DNA from 2 places in the Pseudoalteromonas sp. CO109Y genome. Region 1 is predicted to be linked to the other one. Evidence: predicted binding sites of a transcription regulator. Region 1 holds the regulator's gene; the other holds the start of a gene.
What was found. The regulator NrdR, encoded in region 1, represses ribonucleotide reductase genes. The targets are predictions, from matches to a motif close to AAACACNANATNTNGTGTTT.

Region 1 (16,732 bases):
GTCAGTAATAGATGCAAACGCAGGCGTGCTGCAAAGCATCAACAAACAGACAACTAGAAATCGCATCATATACTTGCCACCAAGTAACACTTAACTCATCGTTTAAAAAGGCAAATAGCCTGCTTTAAACAAGGCTTGAACACAAATTAATGAAAATATACCTGCTAAAATATCATCAGCCATGATGCCCAAGCCACCGTGTAAACGTCTATCTAGGATTCTGATAGGACCTGGTTTAGCGATATCAAAAAAGCGGAACAATAAAAAACCAACCAACAGTGACTGCCAACTCAGTGCAGCACCAATCATGGTGATATAATAACCAGCAACTTCATCCCAAACAATGGCTGGATGATCATGTACCCCTAAGTCATCTGCTGTTTTACCACATGCCCAAATACCAAATACACTGATCACGACTGCAAACACAATCTGTAACCACAGCGGAAAGTACATAGTAGTAAAAATAAATGGCAAGGCAGCAAAGGTACCAAAGGTGCCAGGTGCTTTAGGGGCAAGGCCTAAGCCAAAACCCAAACCAAAAAATTGGTGTGGGCGTTTTAAATTGAATAATCGGTTACTGCTCAAACCGGCTCCTTCGTAAAGTGCTGAAAGCCCTTACCTTGATAATTAAATTGCTCACCATCAAGTAATAGCTCAATCTCACCTTCGCCACTTTTAATTTGACCTACACAACTTGCTTCAACACCATATTGGCGCAGTTTCATATCAACCATGCTTTTATTGCTTTCTGGCACAGTAAACAGCAACTCGTAGTCGTCACCATAATTTAAAATGTAGTCAAATTGCTCTGCACGTGGAATCGACGAATTTAATGCATCAGAAACAGGCACTTTATCAACATTGATCACCGCACTAACTTGCGATAGCGCTAAAATATGGCCTAAGTCTGCTAATAATCCATCGGAAATATCAATTGCTGCAGAGGCAGCGCCTCGCAGAACCTGACCAGCTGCAACACGTGGAGTCGGATAATCAAAACGATTATTTAAATAGCTTAAGTGTTCAGGGGCGATATCGAGGCCTTGTTTACGGGCTTCAATGGCTACACCAGCATCTCCTAATGGACCTGTTACATAAATCCAATCGCCAACTTTAGCACCGCTACGGCGCAGTGCTTTGCCTTCAGGCACGATGCCTTTAGCGCAAATCGTAATGGTTAAAGGGCCTTGAGTGGTATCACCACCAATAATTTGCACATTGAAGTACTCTGCAATCTCATGCATGCCTTCAGTGAACTCTTCAAGCCACTCTTTATTTGCTTCAGGCAACGTAAGGCCTACCGAAATCCACGTAGGTTCAGCGCCCATTGCCGCAAGATCACTTAAGTTAACAGCTAAAGCTCGATGCCCAAGGGCACGCGCAGAGATGTCATCAAAAAAGTGTACGCCCGCAACTAAGGTGTCTGTTGTTACCGCCAATTGACAGTTTTCAGGCACAGTTACTAAGGCACAATCGTCACCAATACCTAGGTTCACATCACGGCGAATAATGCCACGCCCCTTAAAGTAACGATTGATTAGTTCAAATTCCTTCATACACAAAAAAGCCGGCCCAAGCCGGCTCTCCTTTACGGGGTTACTTACTTACGCAGTTCTTTCACTGCTTTATCAAGTACACCGTTGACAAACTTATGGCTGTCTTCAGCACCAAACATCTTAGCAAGCTCAATGCCTTCATTGATTGCCACTTTGTAAGGTACGTCTTCACGGAATTTCAGCTCATAGCCAGACAGACGTAAAATTGCTTTTTCGACCATGTCTAACTCATCAGCTGGGCGTGCTAAATGTGGTGCAACGATTTCATCTAATTGCTTACAGTTAACAACAACACCGCGTGCTAGGTCTTTGAAATATTCGACGTCGATCTTAGTCACATCATTTTCAATTAACATTTGCTGTTCAATATCAGCAATTGGGTTACCGCTTAACTGCCAAGAGTATACGGCTTGAAGTGCTAAGATACGTGCTTTACGTCTTGCTGCTGGTTTCACAGAGATTCCTTAAACTTAAATTTTGTCTAACACATTAACCATTTCAAGCGCACCTAAAGCAGCTTCGCCGCCTTTGTTACCCATTTTGGTACCTGCGCGCTCAATTGCTTGCTCAATGCTTTCAGTGGTTAATACGCCAAATGCAACCGGGATATCATACTCAAGAGATACTTGCGCAAGACCTTTGTTTGATTCGCCAGCGACTAAATCAAAGTGTGGTGTACCACCTCTGATCACTACGCCTAAAGCGATGATTGCATCGTGTTCTTTCTTTGCTGCAACGCGTTTCGCTGCTAAAGGTAATTCAACGGCACCTGGTACGTAAACAACTGTAATGTCGTCTTCAGATACGCCACCTGTGCGCTTAAGCTCATCAACAGCACCTGCTAATAGGCTGCTACCAATAAAGTCATTAAAGCGAGAAATGACAATGGCAAATTTTTTGCCCGGTGCGTATTTGTTACCTTCAATAATTTTCATTTAATAACCCTAAAAAATAAGTTTAAGCGGTTGCGATTGCGCAAAAATTACGGCGCATAATACCACAAAAATATAAAAGTAGCCTAGTAAATCTGTTTTCCCTAATTAAGACTGGGGCTCAACGTAGTCAACCACTTCTAAGTGGAAACCAGATAACGCATGGTACTTCTTAGGACGGCTCATTAAGCGCATCTTTTCAATACCTAAATCAGCCAAAATCTGCGAGCCCACACCCACAGTACGCGATGTACCTTGGAACTTACGATGACTCACATTTTCGCCAGCATCTTCAGCGGCAAAGGCTTTAACGGTGGCTTCTAGGTCTTCTGTTGACTCTTGTTTACCCAAGATAACCAGCACACCGTTGTGCTCAGCGATATAAGCCATAGCATCTGATAAGCCCCAGCTACGATCAGCACTTCTATCTGATAATAGGATATCGTTAAAGGTACTTTGTAAGTGAACACGTACTAACGTTGGCTCGTCTTTCGATACTTCACCTTTTTGTAAAACATAGTGAAGCTGACCATCAATGGTGTCTTTGTAGGTCACTAAATCAAACTCACCGTGATCTGTTGGCAGTTTACATTTAGCAACGCGCTCAATGGTGGTTTCGTTTAGGTTTCGGTATTCGATTAAATCAGCAATGGTGCCAATCTTTAAGTCATGCTCTTTAGCAAATACTTCAAGATCTGGGCGACGCGCCATGGTGCCATCTGGGTTTAAGATTTCAACAATCACAGATGACGCCTCAAGACCCGCTAAACGCGCTAAATCACAACCTGCTTCAGTATGACCTGCACGTGTTAACACGCCACCAGGCTGCGCCATAATAGGGAAAATATGTCCTGGCTGAACGATATCGCTCGGCACGGCACCTTTAGCGATTGCGGCTTGAACAGTACGTGCGCGGTCGGCCGCTGAAATACCTGTAGTTACACCTTTCGCCGCTTCAATTGACATTGTGAAGTTAGTTGAAAAAGCAGCACCGTTATTTTTCACCATAAGTGGTAATTCTAACTGCTGACAACGCTCTTGTGTCATTGTTAAACAAATTAAACCACGGCCATGTGTTGCCATAAAGTTGATAGCATCAGCACTAATGTGCTCTGCTGCGATGATTAAATCGCCTTCATTTTCTCGGTCTTCATCGTCCATTAAAATAACCATTTTACCGGCTTTAATGTCATCGATAATTTCTTGCGCGCTGTGTAAATTCATAATGTGCCCATGAGAGTATGATTAATAGTGACGTATCTTTGCTTATTTAATAAAGCCAGCTTGTGCTAGCAAGCTCATTGATATGTCTGAACGGGAAGGTTGTTCAGCCCCTTTAATTAGGCGCTCTAAATAGCGAGCAATCTGGTCAACTTCTAAGTTCACCTGAGTCCCCACCTGAAATTCTGCAATCGTTGTTTGCTCTGCAGTATGCGGAACAATTGTCAGCTTAAAGCGATTTTGCTCAACCTCGTTGACGGTTAAGCTAATGCCATCAATACACACCGAACCTTTGTACGGAATGTACTTCATTAAATCATTGTCTGTGCTTAACCAGTACTCGGTTGCACGAGCATTGGGACTAATACTTTCGACAGTCGCAATACCATCAACATGGCCTGACACTAAGTGCCCACCTAAGCGAGAAACCGGTTGCATGGCTTTTTCGAGGTTAACTGTTTGACCTTTTTTATAATGTGCAAACCCAGTTAAGCTGATTGTTTCGTTTGATAAGTCAGCACTAAAACCATCGCTATGTTTAGCGACAACCGTTAAACACACACCATTGGTGGCAATACTGTCACCGAGCTTGACGTCTTTCATATCCAAATTAGGGCTTTGAATACGAATAGCTAGATCACCTTGCTTTTGTGTTAGTTCAACAATTTTACCTGTTGCTTCAATAATTCCAGTAAACATAGTGCTACTCTTTATTTTCAATGTCTGTGGCTTGCTTTGCTTTTATCGCTGTTAAGCGAATATCATCGCCAATCATCACTGTATCAGTAAAGGTCAGTTCAGTGATATCACTCATCATGGTGACTTCTGCAAAGTTTAGTAAGCTTTTGCCCATATCACCTATTAACTTAGGGGCAATATAAACAATGTATTCGTCAATTAAATCTTGCTCTGCGAACACCCCAGCAAGGGTTGCACCCGCTTCGAGCCAAATATGATTAAATTGTAGTTCAGCAAGACGCTTTAAAACCGCCGATAAATCAACTTTATTGTTATTTGCTGGCACCACTTCGTGTTTAACAAAGTGAGGCCACTTGGTGTGATTATCAAGCGAAGTGGTAAAAATTATCACCGGGCTCTCGATGCTGAATAACGTAAGCTCAGGCGTTAACCTGTTTTGTGAGTCAATAATGATTCGGGTTGGTTGGCGCAAAGGCAACGAGGTTGGCATGGTAAATGGCAACTCATCAACACGGACATTAAGTTTGGCATTATCAGTAATAACGGTGTCTGCACCGGTTAGGATAGCACAGCTTTGCGCACGAAATGCTTGCACATCTTGGCGCGCTTTAGGGCCTGTTATCCATTTACTTTGGCCGTTATTTAGCGCGGTTTTACCATCTAAACTACATGCCATTTTACAAGTCACATATGGCAATCCAGATTCCATACGCTTTAAAAAACCTTTATTTAAATCGCGCGCTTGTTGCTCAAGTAAACCAGATGCAACGCTAATACCGGCGTCAGCTAAAATTTGTAGGCCGCGACCACTCACCGCAGGGTTTGGGTCAACCATAGCGGCAATGACCTTGCTAACACCCGCGGCTTTTAAACCTTCGGCACAAGGCGGGGTGCGTCCATAATGACTACAAGGCTCTAAAGTCACATATGCAGTGGCGCCTTTCGCGTTGTCGCCAGCTACAGCCAAGGCATTCACTTCAGCATGGCCCTGCCCTGCGATTTGATGAAACCCTTCACCGACTATTTCGCCATCTTTAACCAAAACACAGCCAACATTCGGGTTTGGCGTCGTAGTAAAACGACCTTGTTTAGCAAGCTCAATGGCACGCGCCATGTAAGCCGTATCAAGCTCTGTAAACGACATGATTAATCACCTAAACGAGCGATTTCTTCACCAAACTCGCGAATATCTTCAAATGAACGATAAACCGATGCAAAGCGCACATAGGCTACTTTGTCGAGTTTCTTTAGTGACTCCATGATGCACTCGCCAATTAAATGACTAGAGATTTCACGCTCACCCGTAGCACGAAGTTGAGATTTAATGATGTTAACGACTTCGTCGACCTGCTCAGTGCTCACTGGGCGTTTCTCTAAAGCGCGATGCAAGCCATTCAGTAACTTGTCTTCATTGAATGGTTCGCGGCTACCATCTTGCTTGATGACTCTTGGCATCACCAGCTCAGCGCCCTCAAAAGTGGTAAAGCGCTCATGGCATTCGTTACATTCACGTCGACGTCTCACTTGGTGACCACCGCCAACTAGTCGAGAATCAATTACTTTAGTATCTTTTGCGGTGCAAAAAGGGCAATGCATAGGGTTCAACTTCCGTTTATAAAAAACAAAAAAAGGCCGCTTAGTAAGCGGCCTTTATAATAGCAAAAAACAACGCTATTGTTATCTTAATTACGGTTTAACCCGTAATTAAGCGTAAACTGGTAATTTTTTACAGATAGCTTTAACTTTCTCTTTTACTTCTGCTTGTACAGACTCATCGTTGATGTTGTCTAGTACGTCACAGATCCAGCCAGCAAGCTCTTTTGACTCAGCTTCTTTGAAACCACGGCGAGTAATAGCCGGAGAACCAATACGAAGACCAGACGTTACAAACGGTGAACGTGGGTCGTTTGGTACTGAGTTTTTGTTTACAGTGATGTTTGCGTTACCTAGTGCAGCGTCAGCATCTTTACCTGTGATATCTTTATCGATTAGGTCAAGAAGGAATAAGTGGTTGTCTGTTTTACCAGAAACAACTTTGTAGCCACGCTCTTGCAGTACTTCAACCATCGCTTGTGCGTTCTTAACAACTTGTGCTTGGTACGCTTTAAATTCTGGCTGTAATGCTTCTTTGAAAGCAACTGCTTTAGCAGCGATGATGTGGCATAAAGGACCACCTTGACCGCCAGGGAAAACAGCGCTGTTTAGCTTTTTGTAGATCTCTTCATCACCACATGCAGAAACGATTAGACCGCCACGAGGACCTGCTAATGTTTTGTGAGTTGTTGTTGTAACAACGTGTGCGTGAGGGATTGGGCTTGGGTATACACCTGCTGCGATAAGGCCAGCAACGTGAGCCATATCTACGAATAAGTATGCACCTACTTTATCAGCGATTTCACGGAATTTAGCCCAGTCAACAACGCCTGAGTATGCAGAGAAACCAGCGATGATCATTTTTGGCTTGTGCTCTAATGCAAGTGCTTCAACTTGAGCGTAATCAATTTCGCCTGTTTCGTCGTTTAGGCCGTATTGAATTGCATTGTACGTTTTACCAGAAAAGTTAACGTGTGAGCCGTGAGTTAAGTGACCACCATGAGCTAAGCTCATACCTAGTACTGTATCGTGCGGCTGAAGAAGAGCTTGGAAAACAGCTGCGTTTGCTTGTGAACCCGCATGTGGTTGAACGTTAGCGTAATCTGTGCCGAATAATTCGTTTGCACGGTCAATTGCTAATTGCTCAACAACGTCAACATGCTCACAACCGCCATAGTAACGTTTGCCTGGGTAACCTTCAGCATATTTGTTGGTAAGCTGAGAACCCTGCGCTTCAAGTACGCGTGGGCTACAGTAGTTTTCAGACGCGATCAGTTCGATGTGCTCTTCTTGACGAGCCGTCTCTTTATTGATGGCTGCAAATAACTCTGGATCGAAATCCGAAATATTCATGCTACGTTCTAACATGGGGTCTCCTAAGGCAACGTGTATGGTGTTTTTTGAAGGCTGTATTGTACGCTTAAAACGCACTTTTGCCTATCTTGTAAAGATGAACATATTTAAACAGGGATTGAATTTATTTCACAGTGTTTTAATAATGATATTTTTTTATTGATACATAACAAAAATTTATAAATTTAAAATATTTCATAGATATTTAAAATGTTACTTAAACAAAAAATCGCACTGTTAAATTGCGTTTTTATTAGGGCAAACTAAGCTTATATAACTAGTCAATATCAAGGATGGTATAAGTACATGTTAGCTAAACCAATATACGAATTAGTCCCCTACGGATACTTTTTTCTCGGCATCAGTTGTATCACATTAGCCAATAATTATGTGCCTACATTAATCGGTGTAATCTTATTTTTATTAGGTGCTAACATTTGGCGGATGCGTTCTGAAGCCAGAAGAACCGATCATTCAAGCCAGCGAGTCAAGCAAAGAAAACGTCGCTATTACTATGAATTTAAACCTTTTATCATTTTTATTTCGGCATTCACCTTGATGCAATGGACGCAAAATGAACTCGTTTCGGTGATCAGTATTTTGCTGTGTATCTCGGCAGGGGTCATTCTAAGCATGCGGATTTTAAACCGTCATAGCCATTCGTTACTTCATTGAGGGCTTTATTAAAAGACAGCATAAAAAAGAGCGGCTTAGCCGCTCTATAATCAAGGTTATGCTAATTTATTTAACAGCTCAGTTCGAAGTAATTGATAATCAAACTTAATATCTTCAGCCAAACACTCATTTGCTAGCGCATCAGCGAGCGGTTTTGGCATAGGCAGTTCGATGTCTAAAATTTCTTCTACACTGTCTTTAAATTTAGCTGGGTGTGCAGTCGCTAAAAAGATACCTGCACTGCCATCTGCTAGATTTTCTTTCAAGCCTTGATAAGCAATTGCAGTATGAGGCTCTGCGATGTAACCCGTTTGATGAATTTTTTTCATCACCTCTTTTGTTTCTTCTTCACCAACACAGCTTGAATAAAAGTCATCATAGCTAAACCATTTGTTATCCAACATAAACTGAACACGTGGCCAGTTATTCGGTTTACTCACATCCATAGCGTTCGATAACGATTCAAGCGTGTCATTCGGTGCCCACTCTTTGCTTTGTAAGAAACGTGGCACAGTGTCGTTTTGGTTAGTTGTAGCACTTAGTTTCGCTACTGGCATACCAAGCACAGCACCGATCATCGCAGCGCACACATTACCAAAGTTACCACTTGGTACTGAGATATGCGCTTTACTACGCTGCTCTTTAGGTAATTGAGCAATGGCTTCAAAGTAATAGCAAACCTGAGCAACTAAACGACTGATGTTGATTGAATTAGCAGAATTTAGACCTAGCTTTTGTTTAACTTCATCGTCTAAGAAAGCTTGCTTTACCATGCTTTGGCAATCATCAAAGCTACCATCAACAGCATAGCAATGAATGTTATTGCCTAACGTTGTAAATAGCTTTTGCTGCGCTAGTGAAATTTTACCTTTCGGGTATAAAATCACGACATCGATATTTGGCTTATTATAAAATGCATGAGCAACTGCAGCCCCTGTGTCACCTGATGTTGCTGTTAAAATAGTGACTTTTTCGCCTTGGTTAAATTGTGCAAGACACTCAGCCATAAAACGGCCGCCAAAGTCTTTAAACGCAAGCGTTGGGCCATGAAATAGCTCTAAGCAATAAATATCTTTTTCTACTTCAACCAATTTCACATCAAAGTTAAATGCATTTTGTACCATCTGTGCAACGGTATCGGCAGGTAGTTCATCGCCAATTAGGTGCGATAAAATCTTACTGCTTCGGCTAACAAAGTCTAAATCAAGTAATGCATCAATGTCTTGAATTGGCGTTAGGCTTTCAGGGAAGAACACCCCTTGGTTACGCCCTAACCCCGTTTTTACCGCTTCTACAAACGACACCTGTTGTGTTTCATCTTTTAAATTATGTAATTGCATGTTTATTCCTTAAAATCTTTAAAGCTGTCGTGTGCCAAGCTGATCAAGTTTACAGATGTGGCTGAAACCTTGTTCATTTACGTAATTATCATTCAGCCAAGCTGCACACTTTTGAGCAGCTTCAAGACTCTTACACACGGTAAATAATGTTGGGCCAGCACCAGAAATACTGACAATCTCTGCGCCAAGCTCTGGCAAGGCACTTTTAGCTTCAGCAAAACCTTGGATTAATGGTGCGCGATGTGGCTCAGCGATTTCATCTGTCATAATTGATAACGCAGCATCAAAGCGACCAGTAAGCAGTAAGCTGCTAAATGCAGACAGTCGCTGTGCAAACTCAACACTGTCGTGCATTGATAATTGCGTTGGCAATACCGAACGCGCTTTTGCAGTATTCAGTGAAAAACCTGGAAAAGCCGCTACGTAATACCACTGATTATCAACGGGTAACGAAATTGACTTGTTCGGAATGAGTTCACCAGTTAATTGCAAACCACCTAAATAACACGGCGTGATGTTATCGTAATGACGGCCGCCACTAACAATAGCTTCAAAATCAGCCATCAACTCGATAAGTTGCTCTTGAGATAAGTTGGTTTCGGCAAATTTATCAAGGGCAGCAAATGCTGCCACCACAGAACAAGCACTTGAACCTAAACCTGAGCCAATTGGTAGGTTCTTTTTAAGCTCAAGTTTTACCGCTGGCATAGCTGGTGCAACGTGTTCTTTAAAATGAATTAAACATTGATAAGCCAAGTTTTCTTCAGCATTAGCTGGCAGTTTATGGGCATAGTCGCCAGAGCATACAAAAGTATCTTGCTCAGCGGCACTCACCTCTACAACATCACCTAATAACGTACCATCGATAGGTGCCAGCGCGGCACCTAGCGCATCAAAGCCGACAGCAAAATTCCCGATTGAAGCGGGTGCATATACACGGATCATCACCAGCTCCTAACGTGTTAACGTTTTTAAGATATCAGCAAATACGCCTGCAGCCGTTACTTCAGCACCTGCGCCATAACCACGAATCACAAACGGACGTGGTTGATAATATTGACTTAAGATTGCCAATGCATTTTCACCGTCACGGATATCGTAAAGAGCATGGCTACTATCTACGGCTTCAATGCCTACTTTACATTGACCGTTTTCAATAGTGCCCACATAACGAAGTACTTTACCTTCACTTGCAGCGCTTTGAATGCGGTCGTTAAACTGTGCATCAAGAGATGGTAGTTTTGCCATGAAATCTGCTACAGAATCATCTTCTGCAAACCCTTTTGGTAAAACTGATTCAACTTCAATATCGCTAAGTTCTAACTCAAGACCCGACTCACGAGCAATGATCAGTAGTTTTCGGGCAACATCAGTGCCTGATAAATCATCACGCGGATCTGGTTCTGTAAATCCACTTTCTTTTGCTTTTAATGTTGCTTCGCTAAGAGATAAACCATCTTGTAGCGCACCAAACATATACGATAATGAACCCGATAAGATACCGCTGAACTTAATAAGCTCATCACCGGCACCAAATAATGATTTCAAGTTATCAAGAACCGGCAGGCCTGCACCTACGTTTGTTTCGTATAAAAACTTACGGTTATTCTTTTGTGTTGCTGCTACTAAATCTTGGTAGTAAGCATACGAGCTAGTATTGGCTTTTTTGTTTGCCGCAACCACATGGAAACCGGCATTCAAGAAATCAACATATTGCGCAGCTAGCTTATCGGCTGAGCTACAATCTACAATCACAGGGTTAATTAAATGGTTTTGTTTAACAAATTGCTCAACCAGATTTAAATCAAATGCCTGCTCTGACTCGGCTAGTTTGTCTTGCCAGCCATCAAAAGCAATACCTTCGCTATCTAGATAAAGCTGTCTTGAGTTAGCAACACCGTACAAGTTCAGCTTGATGTTACGTTTTTCAAGCCATGCTTGTTGACGCTCTAACTGCTGAATAAGCTCTTGGCCCACTAAGCCACAGCCAAGCAAAAACACATCGATTGAAGGAATGTGAGTAAAGAAGTTCTCATGGCACACTTTTACTGCGTCGTTGCACAGTTCACCGTCGATAACCGCTGAAATGGCGCTTTCAGTCGAATCTTGTGCAATAGCAACAATGTTAACCTGCGCTTGAGCTAATGAAGCAAAGAACTTAGCCGCTAAACCTTTGTGCGCACGCATGTTATCGCCAACTAGAGTAACAATCGCAAGGTTACGCTGTACTTGTACTGGTTCGATTAAACCGGCTTGTGATTCTAATTCGAAAGCAGTTTGTAATGCTTCTAAAGCAAGAGATAGGTCACTCTCATGCACACAGAAACTGATGCTAAATTCACACGAAGATTGAGTGATTAGTACAATTGAAACATTGTCGTGCGCCAGTGCATTAAATACTTTTGACGCCATGCCAACTTTACCTTTCATGCCTGGGCCAGACACCGTTAACATAGCGAGGTTTTGTAAACTTGATAACGCTTTAACTGGATCATTCGATACACTGTCGTTACTGATCACTGAACCTTCTGCACGTGGGTTATGAGTATTTTTAATCTCGCACGGCACGCCTGCTTTAGCACAAGGTAAAATCGTTTTCGGGTGCAATACTTTCGCACCAAAGTAAGAAAGCTCCATTGCTTCTTTATAAGATAACGAATCAACCTTAGATGCTTTTTTGATATAACGCGGGTCAGCATTGTAAACACCGTCAACATCAGTCCAGATCTGGCATACATCAGCTTCTAGGCATGCTGCTGCAATGGCTGCTGAGTAATCTGAACCATTACGACCAAGTGTTGTTAGCTCACCTTGCTCATTGGCAGCAGTGAAACCCGGCATGATATAAATTGTGCTCGGTGCCGCTTTTAATGCTGCTTGAAAACGTAACTTACTTGCGGCCAAGTCAGCTTCAGCATCAATGTAGCCACCCACTGAAGCTATACAATCTGTCGCTTCTAAATAACGAGCATTACTGTCTTTAAGCATACACTCCATCAAGGCAACACTTACGCGCTCACCAAAACTGATTGCATAAGCACGTACTTGGTCTGGGCAACACTTCAAAAGTGCAACACCATCTAGTTTATTCTTAAGCTCGCTCAATTCAGGCCAACTTGCTACCTGACCAAAGTCAGCTTCAACAGCAGCTTTTAATTGTTCACAGCGCGCAACCAATGCTTGCCATAACTCACTAAAATTTTGCCCCTGCTCTGCAGCGCTTGCTAATGCTACTAATGAATCTGTCATGCCACCTGGTGCTGACAGCACTAACAGCATTTCATCGCGTAATTCTTCTTTGACTAACTGAGCTACCTGTTGCAAACATGCGTAGTCGGCCAAGGACGACCCACCAAATTTTAATACTCGCATTATTTATGTTTCCTCATTCCATAAACGAAAAAGGCCTGTGTTCTAGTGAACACAGGCCTATAATTTTGTTGCACCGACCTATGCCACTATCCCGTAAGGATGATGGTTGTAATAATAATGGTCGTTGCGTGATTAAATGTTTTCATAGCCTGTAGACTGCCTTAAATGTAGCCAGCCTGTCAACCCTTAAAGAAAAGATAAATTATGCGTTTGTGTTATATAAAAGATTAGTGAATACCAAATTTATGCAAAGTTGCTTTTAGTCGCACAAGATCTATCGGTTTATCAATGAAGTCAATAGCACCCAATTTTACTACTCTTTGTTTCATTTCAGCCTGAATATCAGCCGAAATCACTATAACAAAACACTCTATTTTCTCTGCTTTGATTGTTTCGAGCACTGCAACACCATCCAATTCTGGCATGGTTAAATCTAAGCACAATAGATCAAAGTTTTGCTCGCGCAATAAGGCAAGAGCTTCGCGGCCATTAGTGGCTTGTTGAACATCTGCATCCAAGCAATCCCCTAAACAGCGTACTACCTGCTTACGGGCAATATTTGAATCATCACAGACCAGTACTGAAAAATTAGGATTATTCATGAAATAAAAATCTTCGCTGTAGCAAATACAACATCAAAAAAGGCTAAATTAAAGATGGAATAAATTTATAACACACTTTTTCAAGCGCAGTAAGGGCAAGTTTTTTCAAAATTTACTAACAATTTATAAATGTTCCAGTAAAAAAGGATATATTTATTTCTTTTTAACCATTTATTAGCTAACTTTAGAACTAGCTGAATGTATTACAATTGTCACCAAGGAGCTATGGATATTCCATGCTACAAAAAAGCCTGTCTAAAGAATTATTAACAAATGTACTCTCAGTCTACTTTTTACTTACTTTTGTAGTGACCTGTGGACAAGTTATTGCTGAGTACGTTAATACCAAAGATTACATTCGCGACGAATTAACGACTTTGCAAAAAACATTTAGCCGCAGTTTAACCCGCGCTATTTGGGAACTGAACGATAAACAAACCATCACCACGGCTGAAGGCTTGCTGGCAATCCCTATGATCGAGGGTATTATTGTGCGTGATGATAGCGGCGAGGTACTCTCTCAGTTAGGTCGTTCGTTAGATATTCACGAGCTATACAGTCAACAGTTAGTGCAAGAAGAAGCGATTATCGAAGATACGCCATCAGGCTTATTCGGTTACACATTCCCTCTCATTTTTGAATTTTCAGGTAAAACAACCCAAGTAGGTGATGTAACCCTGTTTTCAAGTCGTGAAGTGGTCTTTAGCCGCATCATGATTTCTATCTACTTTTTAATTGGTAATGCGATGATCAAAACCACCTTTTTGATCATTCTTTTCTTACTTGCATTTAGAAAGCGCTTAACCGAGCCATTGGCACAATTCACAGAACAAATTGAAGATCTTGAACTAAACGACCTAGAAGGCCGCCATATCGAGATCAAAACTGTTGAGCACAACGAATTAAAAGTAATGGAAGAGTCTTTCAACCGCTTAATTGATAAGGTGGTACTTTACCGTGAAGAGCTCGAACATACGCAAAAAGAGCTTTTGATAAGCAACGAAAAGCTCGACCAACATAACTTACAGTTAGAGCAAGAAGTAGCTCGCAAAACTTCAAACTTAAGCCAAGCGATGATGGACTTGCAGCAACAAAAATACGAGCTAGAAAAACAAAAGCTGACACTAACTGAAGAAATTGATTTACGTAAACAAACTGAACAAGAACTCATAACCAAGCAAACTGAGTTACAACGCTACCTTGATGAACTAAATATGGCGCAAGAACGCTTAGTTGGCTCAGAAAAAATGGCTGCTTTAGGTGGCTTAGTCGCGGGTATTACTCATGATGTAAACACACCTATTGGGATTGGTGTTACTGCAACGTCATTCCTACAAGAACGCTTGGACCAAATTGAAGCGGCATATAAAGAAAAAACCCTATCGCCAAAAGCGCTTGAAGAGTTTATTAATGACGCCAAGCAAAGTACTAGCCTACTGACTAGTAACCTAGACCGAGCTTCTGAGCTGGTTGCAAGCTTTAAGCAAATTGCAGTGGACCAAGCCAGTGAAGCGGTACGTACCATTAACTTTAAAGAGTATTTAGGTGAAGTGATCCGCTCACTCCATCCAAAGCTAAAGAAAACATCGCATCATATTAATTTAGATTGCCCTGATGATTTAACACTTAACCTGCCTGCGGGTGCGATTAGTCAAATTTTCACAAACTTGATTATGAACTCACTCATTCATGGTTTCGAAGGAATTGAAAGTGGCATCATTGATATTGTTATCAAAGAAGAAGATGACGAAGTCGTTATCGACTTTAAAGACAATGGTAATGGCGTATCAAAAGAGCAGTTAGAAAAGCTATTCGACCCATTCTTTACAACCAAGCGCGACCAAGGCGGCAGTGGCTTAGGCACACATATTACTTTTAACCTCGTTAAACAAACCCTGAGTGGCGATATTGAGGTATCAAGCGAAGTCGGTAAAGGCTTGCACTACCATATTAGTTTTCCGAAAAACATGCCAAAACCACTTTCAATGTTTAACTCATAAGCAATTAGCGCTGATGCCGAAATGATTCATTTCGGCATCAGTTTTTTATTGCTATGATTGGGCAAATTTATTGAAAGGATTAGCCTAATTATGTGGTTTAGTAACCTTATCTGTTACCGTTTTAAACAAGACGTTTCATACGCTCAAGAAGACTTCGACAAAGCCTTAGAACAAGATCTGTTCCGCTCATGTACAGGCCAAGAGCTTTCAACATTTGGTTGGACAAAAGCCTTTGGTAAGCATGGTCAAACCCTATCTCATTTCTCTCAAGACAGCATTTTAGTATGTGCTAAACGTGAAGAAAAAGTACTGCCAGCTGCCGTTATCAACGAATTGGTTGCAGAGAAAGTAGAGCAAATCGAAGCGGAAGAAAACCGCCCAGTAAAGAAAAAAGAAAAAGACGAACTAAAAGAAAATATTCTGCACACTTTACTACCTCAAGCATTCAAAAAATCGAGCCTACAGTTTGCGTTTATTGATCAAAAGAATGGCTGGGTTGTGGTTAACAGCGCAAGCTTTAATAAAGCAGAAGAGCTTTTAGCCCTATTACGTAAATCACTTGGCACGTTACCTGTCGTACCTGCATTTGCGAATTACGATTTAGATGTATTTTTAACTGACTGGTTAACTAATTTCAGTACCCCTGAAGGCTTTTCTATCGGTAACGATGCAGAGCTTGAAGAAGCCGATGACAGTGGCGCTCAGGTTAAATTAAAAGGCCATGATTTATCGTGTGACGAAGTAAAATCACACTTAGAAAATGGGAAGCGCGTAACTAAGCTGGCTCTTGATTGGCAAGAACGCGTTAAGTTCATGCTTCAAAACGATGGTTCAATTAAGCGTTTAAGCTACTCAGAAACATTAAAAGAAGAAAACGCCGACATTCCAAAAGAAGATATGGCAGTAAAACTTGATGCTGACTTTATCTTAGCGTCAGAAGAAATTAAGCAATTGCTAGAAGAGCTGACTCAAGGCTTAGGCGACGCAGAAGATTTATAAAATTAATCTGAGAGTTAATTAATTTAAAAGCGCGACTAAGTCGCGCTTTTTGTTGCTATTATTCAGTAAAAATTGCTTTTACTTCATTAAGCATATCGTTATATTCATCGTCACTGAACATATCTAGTGATTCAATCACGCCTTTGTCCATGTAAGTTTGCAATGCCGCAGACTTATCAGAAACCTGTAAGATCCCTTCTAAAATCGCGCCAATACGAATAAAATCAACATAGCAAATATGCTCTGGACGATAGTTTGGATTTGCCCAGCTTTCAGCTACTTCTACAAACTCATCAGTAAAGCCCCAAGCACGCATAATTGCGCCACCTACTTTACCACCCAGCTTTTGAATGGCATGAGCAAGGAAACTTGGGTTTGCGAACACCT
Region 2 (16,732 bases), on a different contig from region 1:
GAGAAAACAGTGTAAAGCTTATAAAACAACCAATTGCGACACCTAAAATAAAGCAGATACTTATTACAACAGCTAGGGGCAAAGTATTACTGGCGATTAAATAATTGATTTGCACCAATTGTGGATTCTGTGAACCAAGTACAAACGCAATAAATAAACACAGCGCAATTAATACAATTTTTAATACCCTAAACAAGTAACTACTCCTGTATAAAACTAGGCAATACTCGCATTTACGCGGTCACGTAATTCTTTACCTGGTTTAAAATGTGGTACGTGCTTACCGTCTAACTCAACTGTTTCGCCAGTCTTTGGATTACGACCTGTGCGAGGAGAACGATAATGCAATGAGAAACTTCCAAAGCCACGGATCTCGATGCGATCTGAGCTAGATAATGAGCCGGCCATTTGTTCAAGAATTTCTTTAACGGCATTTTCAACATCTTTCACAGGGATGTGTGCGTGTTGCTCGGCAAGTTGTTCTATCAATTCTGACTTAGTCATAGCGTTTCCTTAAAGAGTGGTAAAGGAAGGGCAAAACTGCCCTTCCAATTTTAAAAGACTAGATATTAGTCTTTTTGAGCATTTTTGAATGCTGCAGCCATAGCGTTTTCGAACGCTGGCTCTTCTTTCTTAAGCTTCTCTAGTACTTCTTTCTCTTCTGCTTCGAAAAGAGCTTTAACAGATAAGCTTAAAGTGCGGTTCTTACGATCAACACCAACGTATTTCGCTTCGATTTCGTCGCCTGCAGAAACTACAGTAGTAGCATCTTCAACACGCTCTTGAGCGATATCAGCTACACGGATGTAACCTTCAACGCCTTCGATTAGCTCAACAGTTGCGCCTTTCGCATCAACTTCAGTCACTTTACCTTTAACAATAGCACCTTTTTTGTTTGCGTCCAGGTAGTTATTGAATGGGTCAGCTTCGATTTGTTTAACGCCTAGAGAGATACGCTCACGCTCTGGGTCAACTTGTAATACGATAGCAGTGATTTCGTCGCCTTTCTTGAATTCACGTACAGCTTCTTCGCCTGGCGTGTTCCAAGAAATGTCTGAAAGGTGAACAAGACCGTCAATACCGCCTTCAAGACCGATGAAGATACCGAAGTCAGTGATTGATTTGATCTTACCAGTAACTTGGTCGCCTTTGTTTTGTAGACGAGCAAATTCTTGCCATGGGTTAGCAATACATTGCTTAAGACCAAGAGAAATACGACGACGCTCTTCGTCGATTTCAAGAACCATAACTTCAACAGTGTCACCTAGTGAAACAACTTTTGAAGGGTGGATGTTCTTGTTAGTCCAATCCATTTCAGAAACGTGTACTAGACCTTCTACGCCTTCTTCGATTTCAACGAAACAACCGTAGTCAGTAAGGTTAGTTACACGACCAGAAAGCTTAGAACCTTCTGGGTAACGACCAGCGATAGCTGCCCATGGATCTTCGCCAAGCTGTTTAAGGCCTAGAGATACACGAGTCTTTTCTTTGTCGAATTTAAGAACTTTAACTGCGATTTCGTCGCCAACATTAACGATTTCTGAAGGGTGCTTAACACGCTTCCACGCCATGTCTGTGATGTGTAGTAGACCGTCAACACCACCAAGGTCAACGAACGCACCGTAGTCAGTAAGGTTCTTAACGATACCTTTAACTTCTTGACCTTCAACAAGGTTAGCAAGAAGTTCTTCACGCTCTTGTGAGTTCTCTGATTCGATAACTGCACGGCGAGAAACAACAACGTTGTTACGTTTTTGGTCAAGCTTGATTACTTTGAACTCAAGCTCTTTACCTTCAAGGTGAGTTGTGTCACGTACTGGACGAACATCAACAAGTGAACCAGGTAGGAAGGCACGGATTGAATCAACTTCAACAGTGAAACCGCCTTTAACTTTACCGTTGATAACACCAGTAACAGTCTCTTGCTCTTCACATGCTTTTTCTAAGCGGATCCACGCTTCGTGACGCTTCGCTTTCTCACGAGAAAGGATAGTTTCACCGAAACCGTCTTCGATTGCGTCTAAAGCAACATCTACTTCGTCGCCAACAGCAACTTCTAGTTCACCAGCAGCATTTTTGAATTGCTCAGCAGGGATTGCACTTTCAGATTTAAGACCAGCATCAACAAGTACGATGTTGTTCTCGATTGAGATAACAGTACCTTTAACGATAGAGCCTTGCTCTGCTTCAAAACCCTTAAGGCTTTCTTCAAATAACTGCGCAAAATTTTCTGACATTATACGTCTCTAAATAATTAAATAACCAATTAGCAACCATGCTGCATGGGGTTGTTAAAATAGCACTAGCTTCCTGCCGGTACCTTAATAAATTACTTTTAAGCTTTTGGAAGCTTTCCTGCAAGTACTGCTTCGTCGAGTAAAGTTACTACTTTATCAAACACTTGCATTGCATTAAGCTCGCTAGTATCAAGCTCAATGGCGTCTTCTGCAGGAACAAGCGGCGCAACTTCACGCGTCATATCACGGTGATCGCGAGCTTTTATGTCCTCAAGTAGACCACTTAGTGTAACATCAAGACCGCGTTCGTTCAACTCAGCAAAGCGACGACGAGCGCGCTCTTCAGCTGATGCGGTTAAATAAATCTTCAATGGTGCATCTGGGAACACAACTGTGCCCATGTCACGACCATCGGCAATTAAGCCGCTCTCAGTACGAAACGCACGTTGACGACGTAATAATGCTTCTCTCACCCGTGGTAATGCAGCAATTTTTGATGCCGCAGCACCCACTTCTTCGTTACGAATTGTGGTTGTGACGTCTTCGCCTTCCAAGACAATTTTAGAAGTATGCGTTTGGCTATCGACCAAAAACTGTACATCTAAGTTTGCAGCTAGCGGAACTAGTGCATCTTCATTATCTAGTTCAATTTGATGATGAAGCGCTGCAAGTGACAGCACACGGTAAATCGCTCCACTGTCTAATACATCCCAACCTAATTTCTCGGCTAACAAGCGACAAACAGTTCCTTTACCTGAACCACTTGGGCCATCGATGGTGATTACGGGCATTGATAACGCCTGCATTTATAACCTCCTGCAATGCACACCAAAATAAAACCGCGATATTATACGCCAGTTCTAGAAATAGATCCGCATTTAGAATGTAACTTTTTATATTTTCTTCTGTTTTATTGACTTGAAACAGACTCTAGTACTTTGAAAAACGTTGGAAAAGTTTTGTATGTACACTTAGGATCGTTAATGGTTATCGGCTTTCCGCCAACGGCAACCATTGCAAAACACATGGCAATACGGTGATCGTTATAGGTATCAATCGCTACATCGTTAAATGTTTCTGGTGGTGTAATTTCGATGAAATCTTCACCTTCAACCACTTCTGCACCAACTTTACGAAGCTCAGTCGCCATGGCATATAAGCGATCTGTTTCTTTTACACGCCAGTTATAGATATTACGAATAGCTGTTTTACCTTTAGCAAAAAGCGCAACAGTGGCTAGTGTCATTGCCGCATCAGGGATTGCATTGGCATCAATATCGACCGCGTTTAGTTCGCCTTTACGAACCACCAGCTTTTCATCATACCAATCGATTTTGGCGCCTACTTGCTCCATAACTTTGGCAAAACCAATATCACCTTGAACAGATGCCGCACCTACCCCGTTAATTTCAATTTCGCCACCTGCTATTGCAGCCGCCGCAACAAAATAAGAGGCGCTTGATGCATCACCTTCAACCATAATGCGCTCAAGTGCTTGATACTGCTGACAGCCTTCAACGTAAAATGTTTCGTAATTGTCATGGCTTACTGTAACGCCAAAACGCTTCATTACATCTAGGGTAATATCAATGTATGGCTTTGATACCAGCGTGCCTTTAATGGTGATTTCTGTATCGCCATTAAATAATGGCGCTGCCATTAGTAACGCTGTTAAGAACTGGCTAGAAATGCTGCCATCAATTTCAACTTTACCACCGTTGATTTTGCCGCCTTTTATGGCCAGTGGTGGGTAATCTTTATGCTTAAGGTATTCAACATCACCACCCAGAGCTTGCAGTGCATCAACCAAATGGCCGATTGGACGCTCTTCCATACGAGGCTCGCCCACCAGCTGGTACTCGCCATCTACAGCAGCTAAAACCGCTGTCAGTGGACGATAAGCTGTACCGGCATTACCTAAAAATAAAGGCTCGCTTGGGGTTTTAAATTTACCTGCAACACCCTCTACGGTGGCCACTGTTTTATCTTCATTAAGCGATACATTTACGCCTAAAAGATTTAATGCACCTAGCATGTGACGAATATCATCACTATCTAGTAGGTTTTCAACAACCGTTGTGCCCTCAGCAAGAGCAGCTAGTAACAAGATACGGTTTGATAAGCTTTTTGAGCCAGGTAGTGTCACACTACCATTTACCTTTGTAATCGGTTCAAGACGAAGCTGTTCCATAATTAGCTGTTCTCCTTGGCGAATTTTTCCATAAAATTAACCAAGGCTTGAACACCTTCAAGTGGCATCGCATTATAAATGCTTGCGCGCATACCACCGACAATACGGTGACCTTCAAGGGCTAATAAGCCAGCTTCTTTTGACTCACTAATGAATTTATCATTCAGAGATTCGTCGTTTAGCCAAAACGGTACGTTCATACGCGAACGGCAATGCTTAGCAACTTTGTTGCTGTAAAAATCTGAGCTATCAATGTAGTTGTAAAGAAGTTCTGCTTTTGCGATGTTTTGTTCTTCCATCGCTTTAACGCCGCCGTTTGCTTCAAGCCATTCAAATACTTCAGCAGCTAAGTACCACGCGAATGTCGGTGGTGTGTTATACATGCTGCCTTGTTTTGCTTCTAAGGCGTAATCAAGAATACCTGGCTTTGCAAGACCTTCACGCTCAAGAAGCGTTTTGCGAACAATAACAATCGATAAACCAGATGGGCCAATATTCTTTTGTGCGCCAGCGTAAATAAGATCAAACTGATTTACGTCAAACTCGCGCGATAAAATAGTCGATGACATATCAGCCACAATCGGTGCTGATGGGTGTGATGGTACGTCAAAAATTTCTATGCCATCTACGGTTTCATTCGGACAATAGTGAATGTAAGACGCATCAGCAGGTAATTCCCAACTGCTTGCTGGTTTTATAGAGAACTGGCCATTTTGCTGCTCATCATCACGTACATTGATGCTTTCAACTGCTGTGAATTTTGCCGCTTCTGAAGTAGCCCCTTTAGACCATACACCGTTTTCACAGTACACAGCTGGCTTATCATCAAGGTGAAGGTTCAGTGGTACAGCACTGAATTGACCACGGCCACCGCCGTGCATAAATAACACTTCAAACTCATCGCTAATATTCATTAAACGACGCAGGCTTGCTTCACATTTAGTGGTAAGCGCTAAAAAGTCGCTGCTGCGATGGCTAATTTCCATCACAGAGACACCTAAACCTTGCCAATCTATAAATTCTTTTTGTGCTTTTTGCATAACTGCCGGCGGTAGCATTGCCGGTCCTGCACAAAAATTATACTTAGTCATTACTTTGCCTCATTCCAGTAATTATAGTGCGGATAAAAAAAGCGGCCGAAGCCGCTTTTTAAATCAATGTTATTCTGAAGGTGGGTTATCACCCGTTTCTTCAGTATTGGTATCGACTACTTCAACGGCCTCGCCTTCGATGGCTTCAAGCTCATCAACTTCGATTTCTTCGATACGTTGTAAACCAACTACTTGCTCTTCGTCAATAGTTCGTATCAAAATAACGCCTTGAGTGTTACGACCAACCGTAGAAACCTCGTTTACACGGGTACGTACTAAGGTACCGCGATTCGAGATAATCATGATTTCGTCGTTATCGTCAACTTGTACTGCACCAACCACAGCGCCATTACGCTCGCTTACTTTGATTGATACAACACCTTGTGTTGCACGGCTTTTCGATGGGTAATCTTCAAGTGCTGTACGCTTACCGTAACCGTTTTCTGTCACAGTTAGGATTGCACTATCTGACTTAGGTACGATTAACGACACAACGCGTTGGTCGTCAGCCATCTTAATACCACGAACACCTGTTGCTGTACGACCCATTGGACGTACACCTTTGAAGCGGATTTCTGGGTTACCGTTTTCGTCTAGAACTGGGTTACCATTTTCATCAACAACTTCTGTCTCTTCTGCTTCTTTAAAGCGAACAACTTTACCAGCATCAGTGAATAGCATGATTTCATTCGTGCCATCAGTGATATCAACACCAATTAGGCTATCGCCTTCATTTAGGTTAACTGCGATGATACCGCTCGCACGTTGACGGCTGTATGCTGTGAGTGGTGTTTTCTTAACCGTACCAAACGCTGTTGCCATGAAGATGTATTTATCTTCTTCGTACTCACGTACTGGTAAGATAGCAGTAATACGTTCATCAGCTTCAAGAGGTAATAAGTTAACAATTGGCTTACCACGCGCTGCACGGCTTGCTAATGGTAACTGATATACTTTCAACCAGTATAAGCGACCTGCTGTTGAGAAACATAAGATTGTATCGTGCGTGTTAGCAACTAATAGACGTTCGATGAAGTCTTCATCTTTCATCTTCGTTGCTGATTTACCTTTACCACCACGACGCTGTGCTTCGTAGTCAGATAATGGTTGATACTTAACGTAACCTTCATGAGAAAGCGTTACAACAACGTCTTCTTCATTGATTAGGTCTTCAAGGCTAATATCGTGAGCAGCTGCACTGATTTCAGTACGACGTTCGTCACCATATTGCTCTTTAATTTCTACTAGCTCGTCGCGGATAACTTCCATTAGACGCTCTGGGCTTGAAAGAATATGTAAAAGCTCAGCAATTAGATCAAGTAAGTTTTGGTACTCGTCTAAGATCTTCTCATGCTCAAGACCTGTTAGTTTGTGTAAACGTAGGTCTAGGATTGCTTGTGCTTGTTGCTCAGATAAATAGTACTGACCGTCACGGATACCTAAATCAGCCGCTAACCAATCAGGACGTGCTACGTTATCTTCACCTGCTTTTTCAAGCATTGCTTTAACAGTGCCTAGTTCCCAAGGACGTGCTGTTAGTGCAGCTTTTGCTTCTGCTGGTGTTGGTGACTTACGAATAAGTTCGATAATTGGGTCGATATTCGCAAGGGCAATCGCTAAGCCTTCAAGCGTATGAGCACGGTCACGGGCTTTACGTAAATCAAATACGGTACGACGTGTAACAACTTCACGGCGGTGTACGATAAACGCTTCAAGCATTTCTTTTAAGTTGAAACACTTAGGTTGGTTGTTATCAAGTGCAACCATGTTCATACCAAACACAGTTTGTAACTGAGTTTGTGCATATAGGTTGTTTAAGATTACTTCACCAACATCACCACGTTTGATTTCGATAACGATACGCATACCGTCTTTATCTGATTCGTCACGTAGTGCGCTAATACCTTCAATCTTCTTATCTTTAACAAGCTCTGCAATCTTTTCAATAAGGCGAGCTTTGTTAACTTGATAAGGGATTTCGTGAACGATGATTGTTTCACGACCGGTTTTTTCGTCAACTTCGATTTCAGCGCGAGCACGGATATATACTTTACCACGGCCGGTTAAGTACGCTTGCTCAATGCCTTTTTTACCATTGATAATCGCCGCAGTCGGGAAATCTGGACCTGGGATATATTCAATAAGGTCAGCAATTGACATATCAGGGTTTTGAATAAGCGCTAAACAACCATTGATAACTTCTGTTAAGTTATGAGGTGGAATGTTTGTCGCCATACCAACCGCGATACCTGAAGAACCATTTACTAATAAGTTAGGTACTTTAGTAGGTAATACGTCAGGAATTTGCTCAGTACCGTCGTAGTTAGGTACGTAATCAACCGTTTCTTTTTCTAAATCAGCTAATAATTCATGTGACATTTTCGCCATACGGACTTCCGTATAACGCATTGCTGCCGCAGAGTCACCGTCAACAGAACCAAAGTTACCTTGGCCATCAACAAGCATGTAGCGTAATGAGAAAGGCTGCGCCATACGAACGATAGTGTCATATACCGCGCTGTCGCCATGTGGGTGGTACTTACCGATTACATCACCAACAACACGTGCTGATTTCTTGTAAGGTTTATTCCAATCATTATTGAGTTCGTTCATTGCAAACAGAACGCGGCGGTGAACTGGCTTTAAGCCGTCACGTACGTCTGGCAATGCACGTCCTACGATTACACTCATTGCGTAATCAAGGTAGGAGTTTTTTAATTCATCTTCAATATTGACTGGCAGAATTTCATTGGCGAGATCAGTCATTTGATTTCACATTCCTTCAGTATTGACTCATTAAGAGGCAAACCGCCGTCTTAAGAGCTTTAGTTATTATTTCCAGACCATGCTATCACAATTTATTTAGATTTACAGGCGCTAAATCTTTGCGATTTATTAATTTCCCCCTATATAATGGCCTCAGATTAACGAGGAAGTTTTTTATGACCGAGCATCAAAATGTAGATAATGCAGAAATTGCAAAGTTTGAAGCCATCGCAGAACGTTGGTGGGACCGCGACGGAGAGTTCAAACCCCTTCATGAAATAAATCCTCTACGTTTGGATTTTGTCGCTGATAAAGTAGGCGGCCTATTTGATAAGGAAACCTTAGATGTTGGCTGTGGTGGCGGCATCTTAAGTGAAAGTATGGCGCGTATGGGCGCTAAAGTAACCGGCATCGATATGGGTCAAGAGCCACTTACCGTTGCTAAGTTACATAGTTTAGAAACAGGCGTACCTGTTGATTATATAAAAGTACCTGCAGAGCAATTTGCTGCTGAGCACCCTGCTCGCTTTGATGTAGTGACTTGTATGGAAATGCTTGAGCATGTTCCTGACCCTGCTTCTATTATTCGTGCTGTCGCTGAGCTTGCTAAACCGGGCGCCGATGTATTCTTTTCAACATTAAATAAAACACCAAAAGCTTATTTGTTTGCTATTGTCGGTGCTGAAAAGCTTTTGAAAATGGTACCTGAAGGTACACATGATCATAAAAAGTTTATCAAACCTGCACAGCTTATTGCATGGGCAGAAGAAGCGGGATTAAAAGTACGCGCCAGTACCGGCCTTCACTATAACCCGTTTTCTAAGCAGTACAGCTTAAATGATGATGTAAGTGTTAATTACATCCTGCACTTTGAGAAACTAGCCTGATGAGTGGTGTGCAAGCACCCTCTATCGATTTTGATGCGTTTATCTTTGATTTAGATGGCACACTACTCGATACCGCGGATGACTTAGGTGGTGCATTAAACCGAGTGTTAGCAGATGCCAATGTGGCGCCTGTTGCTGAGCATGTTTATCGCCCTGCAGCTTCTAACGGTGCAAATGCATTATTAGAAGTGGGCTTTGGTGATAAATGGCCTGAACTTGAACAACTCGCCTTGCGTCAGCAGCTTCTTGACTACTACGCCGAAGATATTGCTGTGCACAGTAAATGTTTCAATGGCATAGAACAGCTTTTAATTGCACTTGAGCAAAACAATATTAAGTGGGGCATTATGACTAATAAGCCCGGCTTTTTAACTGAGCCCTTAGTGCAAGCTATTCCCTCTTTGCGTGATGCAAAGGCGGTTGTGAGTGGCGATACATTAGCAGTGTCAAAACCATCACCGGATCCACTATTACACACCGCTGAGATCTTAGACGTTGATCCGAGCCGTTGTTTGTATATCGGTGATGCTGAACGTGATATTCAAGCTGCAAAAGCGGCCAATATGTACAGCGCAACAGCGTTATGGGGTTATATACCCAGTGTAGATGCCGCACTTGGCTGGCAAGCGGATTTCAATTGGCAAACGCCGATTGATGGTTTTAACCATATATAGTGTTATTTGATAACTGAAACACCATATATTGTGATTTGATTTACTTTTGAGCATTCATTGATGATAAAAAAATCAGTCAAAATTTATTTTTAAAAACGGTAAATTTTCTGGATCTTTTGTTGATTTCTACAAATTTCGTCGTCTATGAATGTTCAAAGGTTAATGGTCACTAACACAATGCGTTTATCCAATAGTTATCCACAAAATGGGGCAATTCTATCCCTTGCAAAACAGCGCAGACCACACTATCTTGTGATCTGCAATTTAAACAACACCAGATATTGTGGCTAAATGTTATTCAATTAGATCACCCTGGCGTTTAATAATAATAATTACATAAAGAATACCTTTGTCTTTACAACTATAATTTCCCAAGGAATACAGGCAAAACTATGAACCAACAGCTATCTGTAAGCAAACGTGACGGCCGTAAAGAGTCACTTGATCTAGATAAGATCCATCGCGTGATCGCTTGGGCCGCAGAAGGTCTAGAGAATGTGTCTGTCTCACAAGTTGAATTAAAATCACATATTCAATTTTACGACGGCATTCGTACCGATGACATTCATGAAACAATCATCAAAGCTGCAGCTGATCAGATCTCTAAAGATACGCCTGATTACCAATACCTAGCTGCTCGCTTAGCTGTATTCCATTTACGTAAAAAAGCGTACGGTCAATTTGAGCCACCACGCTTATACGATCACATCACGAAATTAGTTGAAGACAAGCGTTATGATCAACATCTACTTGTTGATTATACCGAGCAAGAAATTGACGAGTTAGATGCTTACATCGATCACAACCGTGACTTAAACTTCAGCTACGCTGCTGTAAAGCAACTTGAAGGTAAGTATTTAGTTCAAAACCGTGTTACTGGTGAAATCTACGAAAGTGCACAGTTTTTATATATCTTAGTTGCTGCAAGCTTATTCTCTGATTATCCAAAAGAGACACGCCTTGATTACATCAAGCGTTTTTATGATGCAGTATCTACATTCAAAATTTCATTACCTACACCTATCATGGCTGGTGTACGTACCCCTACACGTCAGTTCAGCTCATGTGTACTTATTGAATGTGGTGATAGCCTAGATTCTATTAATGCAACATCGTCTGCGATTGTTAAATACGTTTCACAACGTGCAGGTATTGGTATTAATGCCGGTCGCATCCGTGCGCTTGGTAGCCCTATTCGTAACGGCGAAGCGTACCACACAGGTTGTATTCCGTTTTATAAGCACTTCCAAACAGCAGTTAAGAGCTGTTCACAAGGTGGTGTTCGTGGCGGCGCAGCAACGTTGTTCTACCCACTTTGGCACTTAGAAGTTGAAAACCTACTTGTTCTTAAGAACAACCGTGGTGTTGATGATAACCGTGTACGTCACCTTGACTACGGTGTGCAGTTCAACAAATTAATGTATAGCCGTTTAATCAAAGACGATTACATCACATTATTTAGCCCTTCAGATGTACCAGGTCTATACGATGCGTTCTTTGAAGATCAAGCAAAGTTTGATGAGCTATATATCAAATACGAACAAGACGAGTCAATTCGTAAAAAACGTATTAAGGCGATTGAGTTATTCTCAATGTTTGCACAAGAGCGTGCGAGCACAGGTCGTATCTACTTACAAAACGTTGACCACTGTAATACGCACAGCCCGTTCATCTCGACTGTGGCACCTATTCGTCAATCTAACTTATGTTTAGAAATTGCATTACCAACTAAGCCACTTAGCAATGTAATGGATGAAGAAGGTGAAATTGCACTTTGTACGCTGTCGGCGTTTAACTTAGGTGCAATTGAATCACTTGATGAATTAGAAGAGCTTGCTGAACTTGCAGTACGTGCCCTTGATAACTTACTTGATTTCCAAGACTACCCTGTTCCTGCGGCTAAAAACGCGACCATGGGTCGTCGTACGCTAGGTATTGGTGTTATTAACTACGCGTACTACTTAGCGAAAAATGGTAAGCGTTACTCAGATGGCAGCGCAAATGCCCTAACTCACAAAACATTTGAAGCAATTCAATATTACCTAATGAAAGCGTCAAATGAGTTAGCGAAAGAACGTGGTGCGTGTCCTAAATTTAACGAGACAACGTATTCTCAAGGCATTATGCCAACAGATACTTACAAACGTGACCTAGATCAGTTCTGTGATGAGCCTCTTCACTTAGATTGGGATTCATTACGCGAAAGCATTAAAGAGCACGGTATGCGTAACTCAACGCTATCTGCCCTTATGCCTTCAGAGACATCATCGCAAATCTCTAACGCAACAAATGGTATTGAGCCACCACGTGGTCATATCAGCGTTAAAGCAAGTAAAGATGGTATCTTAAAGCAAGTAGTGCCAGATTATGAAAATCTGAAAGATAACTACGAGCTACTGTGGGATATTCCTTCAAACGATGGTTACCTACAACTGGTTGGTATTATGCAAAAATTCGTTGACCAAACGATCTCTGCAAACACTAACTATGATCCATCTAAGTACGAAGGCGGTAAAGTACCTATGAAGGTGCTATTAAAAGACCTACTGACTGCGTACAAACTTGGTGTTAAAACCCTGTACTATCACAACACACGTGATGGTGCATCAGACTCTCAAGATGAGTTAACACCAGAGGTAGAAGATGACGGTTGTGCAGGCGGCGCTTGTAAAATCTAATTAAATTAATAACATAACAAAAGCGGGCTCATTAGCCCGCTTTGTCCTGACTGTTTTTTGAGAAATCACTATGTCATATACAACTTTTAGCCGAAATCATAATAACCAATTACAAGAACCGATGTTTTTCGGCCAAACGGTAAACGTGTCACGTTACGACCAACAAAAGTACCCTATCTTCGAAAAGCTAATTGAAAAGCAACTTTCGTTCTTTTGGCGTCCTGAAGAAGTTGATGTAAGTAAAGACCGTCTTGACTTCCAAGCGTTACCAGAGCACGAAAAGCACATCTTTTTAAGCAACTTAAAATATCAAACGCTACTTGATAGTGTGCAAGGTCGTTCACCTAACGTTGCGTTACTACCTATTGTGTCTATTCCTGAGCTAGAAACTTGGATTGAAACATGGGCATTTAGTGAAACTATTCACAGCCGTTCATACACACACATTATCCGTAACGTTACGCAATCTCCTGAACTTATCTTTGACGATATCGTAAGCAACGAGAAAATCAGTGAGCGTGCTGATGCGGTAACTAAGTATTACGATGATTTAATAAACATGATTTCTGTTTACAACCTATATGGTGAAGGTAAACATGTGATCAACGGTGAAGAAGTTAAAGTCAGCTTATTTGACCTTAAAAAGCAACTTTACCTTGCAATGATGTCGGTTAACATCTTAGAAGCGATTCGTTTCTATGTAAGCTTTGCTTGTTCATTTGCTTTCGCTGAGCGTGAATTAATGGAAGGTAATGCAAAAATCATCAAGCTAATCGCCCGTGATGAAGCGTTACACTTATCTGGTACACAGCACATCTTGAACATTATGCAAGAAGGTAAAGACGACCCAGAAATGGCAATCGTTGCAGCACAATGTCGTGAAGAAGCAATTCAGATGTTTGTTGAAGCAGCAGAACAAGAAAAAGATTGGGCAGAATACTTGTTCAAAGATGGTTCTATGATTGGTCTTAACAAAGATATCTTATGCCAATACGTTGAATACATCACTAATGCACGTATGACTGCAGTAGGCCTACCTGCACAGTTCGAAAGTAAGAGTAACCCTATTCCGTGGATCAACTCTTGGTTAGTATCAGACAACGTTCAAGTTGCTCCACAAGAAGCTGAAATCAGCTCTTACCTTGTTGGTCAAATTGACTCTCAAGTTGATGCATCTGACTTTGGTGACTTCGACCTGTAATGAGCTCAAACAAAACTGCAGAGGTTATCCTTGCAGGAACAGACAGCCAGAATCTTGAATTTGATTCTGGCTGTTCATCTCTCCTTGAATGCCTAGAACAAAACAAAATAGATGTCCCCTACCAATGCCGTGAAGGTTATTGTGGCGCTTGCCGTGCAAAATTAGTTGAAGGTGATGTGAGCTACAATCAAGAACCGCTTGCGTTCGTTCGAACAGGCGAAGTATTGCTGTGTTGCAGTAAACCCAATGGAAAGGTAACAATAGAGCTTTAATGCCAAATAAGCTCACTGGTTTGGTAGAAATTTTCTTTATCTGACACACTCACCATTTGTTGATCAATCGTAACATCCCACTGTAAGTTTTTAGTTAGATGACCCGCTAACTCCTCAATGAAATTTTTATCAAATGCAATTAAATGACCATTATTGATAAGTTCCAACTGGTGCTCATTTTCTTTAAGCCAGTCGTTATTTAAGGTTGTCACGACCCATAGTTCATCGACCCGCTTAGCGATTTTGTTGAGCTGTAAAATATCTGGTTGGTCAACAACAAGCCATGTTTGATAATGATCATCAAGCGCTTTTATTGACACATCTGGTTCACCATGACTGAACCTTGCATTCAATATGGCTGTTTCGTTGTGTGAAAATAAGCAATAACTTAAAAGTTTAAGTACAAAGTGTTGATAGCTTTCACGACGATCACAAGCAGTGGTAAACACCTCTTTATGATTGCGGTGCTCTCTTAAATCAGCAATGGTGAAATTTGCTTTAAATACCCTATTTTTATCAGACATAAGATTTGGCCATCTCAGTGTAACAGTCTAAGTATAGTGTATGGTGTTAAAATCGCGACTTAGGGTTAAGGTATAGGTAAAGTTATAGTATAACGTTATTGCAGTTAAAAAGTTGCGGTGTTATATTATATCACCACAATCAACAACAAACTTAGAAGTAGTAATGATGAAACAAGTTTCAATTCTTTCTAGTGCTGTTGCCGCTGCGCTGTTTTCTCAATCAACAATGGCTGCTGTGATCACAGGTCAAGTATTAGATAAAAACCAACAACCTATCAGCAATGCTGAAATACATGTACACGGCAAATCACAAAGCGTTGTCACTGACAAACAAGGTCAGTTTAAAATTGATGTAGACAGTAAAGGTCAGCTTCACATCAGTAAAAACAATTTCATCGATAAGCGTGTTGCTATTAATGCCGAAGACCAAAATGTTGTGGTTACGCTTACACCAACATCAGTTGAAACTGTTGTTGTTTATGCATCAGCACTTCATAAAAATAGTCTTGAAATGATTTCGCCTGTGAATGTTTTAGCCGGCGATGAGTTAAAAAACAAAGCAAAACCGACATTAGGTGAAACACTAAAAGGTTTACCGGGCGTTAATGCTAGCTACTTTGGCCCAGTTTCATCAAGCCCTATTATTCGTGGTTTAGATGGTCCGCGTGTGAAGATCACCCAAAATGGCCTTGATAGCAGTGATGCATCTCGTATCGGCCCTGACCACGCAACATCAAATGACAGCCTAGCAGCAGAGCAAATCGAAGTACTTCGCGGCCCTGCTACCCTACTTTATGGCTCTGGCGCTATCGGTGGTGTGGTGAACGTTGTTGATAACCGTATTCCTACCGATAACATTGAGTCTTTAACCGGTGCTGCACAATACACACACGATACAGTATCAAATACCAACACCTATGCTGCAAAACTTGAAACCGGTAATGATGGTTTCAACTTCCATTTTGATGGTACAAAGCGCAAAGGTCACGATTATGACACGCCAAACTTCGAGCTTCCTGAGGAACATGAAGAGCACGAGGAGCATGAAGGTGAAGAGCATGAAGAACACGAAACAGCTAACAGCGTAGAAAACACCTTTATCGATAGCCAAACAGTTAACTTTGGTACGAGTTACGTAGGCGATCACCTAACGCTAGGTGTGTCATTCGGCCGCATCGAAACAGATTACGGTATTCCTGCTCATGAGCATCATCATCATGAAGAAGAGGAAGATCATGACGAACATGAAGGTGAAGAAGAGCACGAAGAATCGGTATTTGCACAGCTAGAGCAAGACCGCTGGCAAGGTTACATGAGCTATGCACTTCATGATAACTGGATTGAAAATATCTCACTACGCGTTGGCTACACAGACTACAAACACGCTGAAATTGAAGATGGTGAAGTGGGCACGGTGTTTACAAACAAAACAACCGAAGCACGTGCAACCGTTGAGCACAAGTTAGGCCTTTGGCACGGTATGGCTGGTTATCACTACACTGAGTCTGACTATGATGCAGATGGTGAAGAAGCCTTTACGCCAGCAAGTGTTACTAAAACAAACGCGTTATTCGTTCTTGAAGAGCGCCAGTTTGGTGATGTGACCGTTGAGCTAGGTGCACGCCTTGAAGATTACCAAATCGACTCTGCTGTAAGCATGGCTGAGCACCATCATGATCACGATCATGAAGAGGAAGAAGAGCACCATGACGAAGAAGAAGCTGAAATCATTAACTACAGTGAAGATTTCACAAACCTGAGCTTATCTGCTGGTGCAATTTGGCAATATCAAGAAGGTCAAAGTGTTGCTTTGAGTGTATCTCGTTCAGAACGTGCGCCGCTAAGTGCTGAATTACTTTCAAACGGAATTCATATCTCAACAGGTACTTACGAGCTAGGCCTTGGTTATCATATTGAAGATGGCGAAATTCATTTTGAGCCAGAAGATATCGAGCAAGAAACTGCAACGAACTTTGATTTAAGTTTCCGCCGCTTTATTGGTGACTTTGGTTACACAGTTAACTTCTTCTATAACGACATTGAAAACTACTACTACCAGCAAAATACCGGTTTAGTTTTCGACGAAGAGCATGGCTTAGAATCAGCAGCTGATGCAGATGAAGATGCAATGGCGGTTTACCAATTCACAAGTAAAGATGCGAAATTATACGGTATTGAATTTGACGTACATTATCAAGTGACGCCAAGTGC

Region 2: the regulator NrdR is predicted to act here: its motif matches at 10,116-10,135, upstream of nrdA (class 1a ribonucleoside-diphosphate reductase subunit alpha).

The regions. Positions count from the first base shown of each region.
Region 1 is NZ_SGPD01000024.1:190,520-207,251, reverse strand. Features, by position in the region: gene EXT43_RS09635 (ligand-binding sensor domain-containing diguanylate cyclase) at 1-69, opposite strand, end outside; gene EXT43_RS09630 (phosphatidylglycerophosphatase A) at 103-588, opposite strand; gene thiL (thiamine-phosphate kinase) at 585-1,559, opposite strand; gene nusB (transcription antitermination factor NusB) at 1,604-2,014, opposite strand; gene ribE (6,7-dimethyl-8-ribityllumazine synthase) at 2,030-2,494, opposite strand; gene ribBA (bifunctional 3,4-dihydroxy-2-butanone-4-phosphate synthase/GTP cyclohydrolase II) at 2,600-3,715, opposite strand; gene EXT43_RS09605 (riboflavin synthase) at 3,758-4,411, opposite strand; gene ribD (bifunctional diaminohydroxyphosphoribosylaminopyrimidine deaminase/5-amino-6-(5-phosphoribosylamino)uracil reductase RibD) at 4,416-5,555, opposite strand; gene nrdR (transcriptional regulator NrdR) at 5,558-6,007, opposite strand; gene glyA (serine hydroxymethyltransferase) at 6,116-7,372, opposite strand; gene EXT43_RS09585 (hypothetical protein) at 7,664-8,032, shown strand; gene thrC (threonine synthase) at 8,089-9,372, opposite strand; gene thrB (homoserine kinase) at 9,391-10,317, opposite strand; gene thrA (bifunctional aspartate kinase/homoserine dehydrogenase I) at 10,327-12,744, opposite strand; gene EXT43_RS09565 (response regulator) at 12,972-13,346, opposite strand; gene EXT43_RS09560 (HAMP domain-containing sensor histidine kinase) at 13,583-15,346, shown strand; gene rdgC (recombination-associated protein RdgC) at 15,437-16,345, shown strand; gene EXT43_RS09550 (HDOD domain-containing protein) at 16,404-16,732, opposite strand, start outside.
Region 2 is NZ_SGPD01000011.1:55,355-72,086, reverse strand. Features, by position in the region: gene EXT43_RS03115 (LapA family protein) at 1-196, opposite strand, end outside; gene ihfB (integration host factor subunit beta) at 217-504, opposite strand; gene rpsA (30S ribosomal protein S1) at 570-2,237, opposite strand; gene cmk ((d)CMP kinase) at 2,336-3,043, opposite strand; gene aroA (3-phosphoshikimate 1-carboxyvinyltransferase) at 3,148-4,428, opposite strand; gene serC (3-phosphoserine/phosphohydroxythreonine transaminase) at 4,431-5,519, opposite strand; gene gyrA (DNA topoisomerase (ATP-hydrolyzing) subunit A) at 5,589-8,285, opposite strand; gene ubiG (bifunctional 2-polyprenyl-6-hydroxyphenol methylase/3-demethylubiquinol 3-O-methyltransferase UbiG) at 8,462-9,172, shown strand; gene EXT43_RS03075 (HAD-IA family hydrolase) at 9,172-9,846, shown strand; gene nrdA (class 1a ribonucleoside-diphosphate reductase subunit alpha) at 10,239-12,524, shown strand; gene nrdB (class Ia ribonucleoside-diphosphate reductase subunit beta) at 12,595-13,725, shown strand; gene yfaE (class I ribonucleotide reductase maintenance protein YfaE) at 13,725-13,997, shown strand; gene EXT43_RS03055 (YaeQ family protein) at 13,994-14,521, opposite strand; gene EXT43_RS03050 (TonB-dependent receptor) at 14,688-16,732, shown strand, end outside.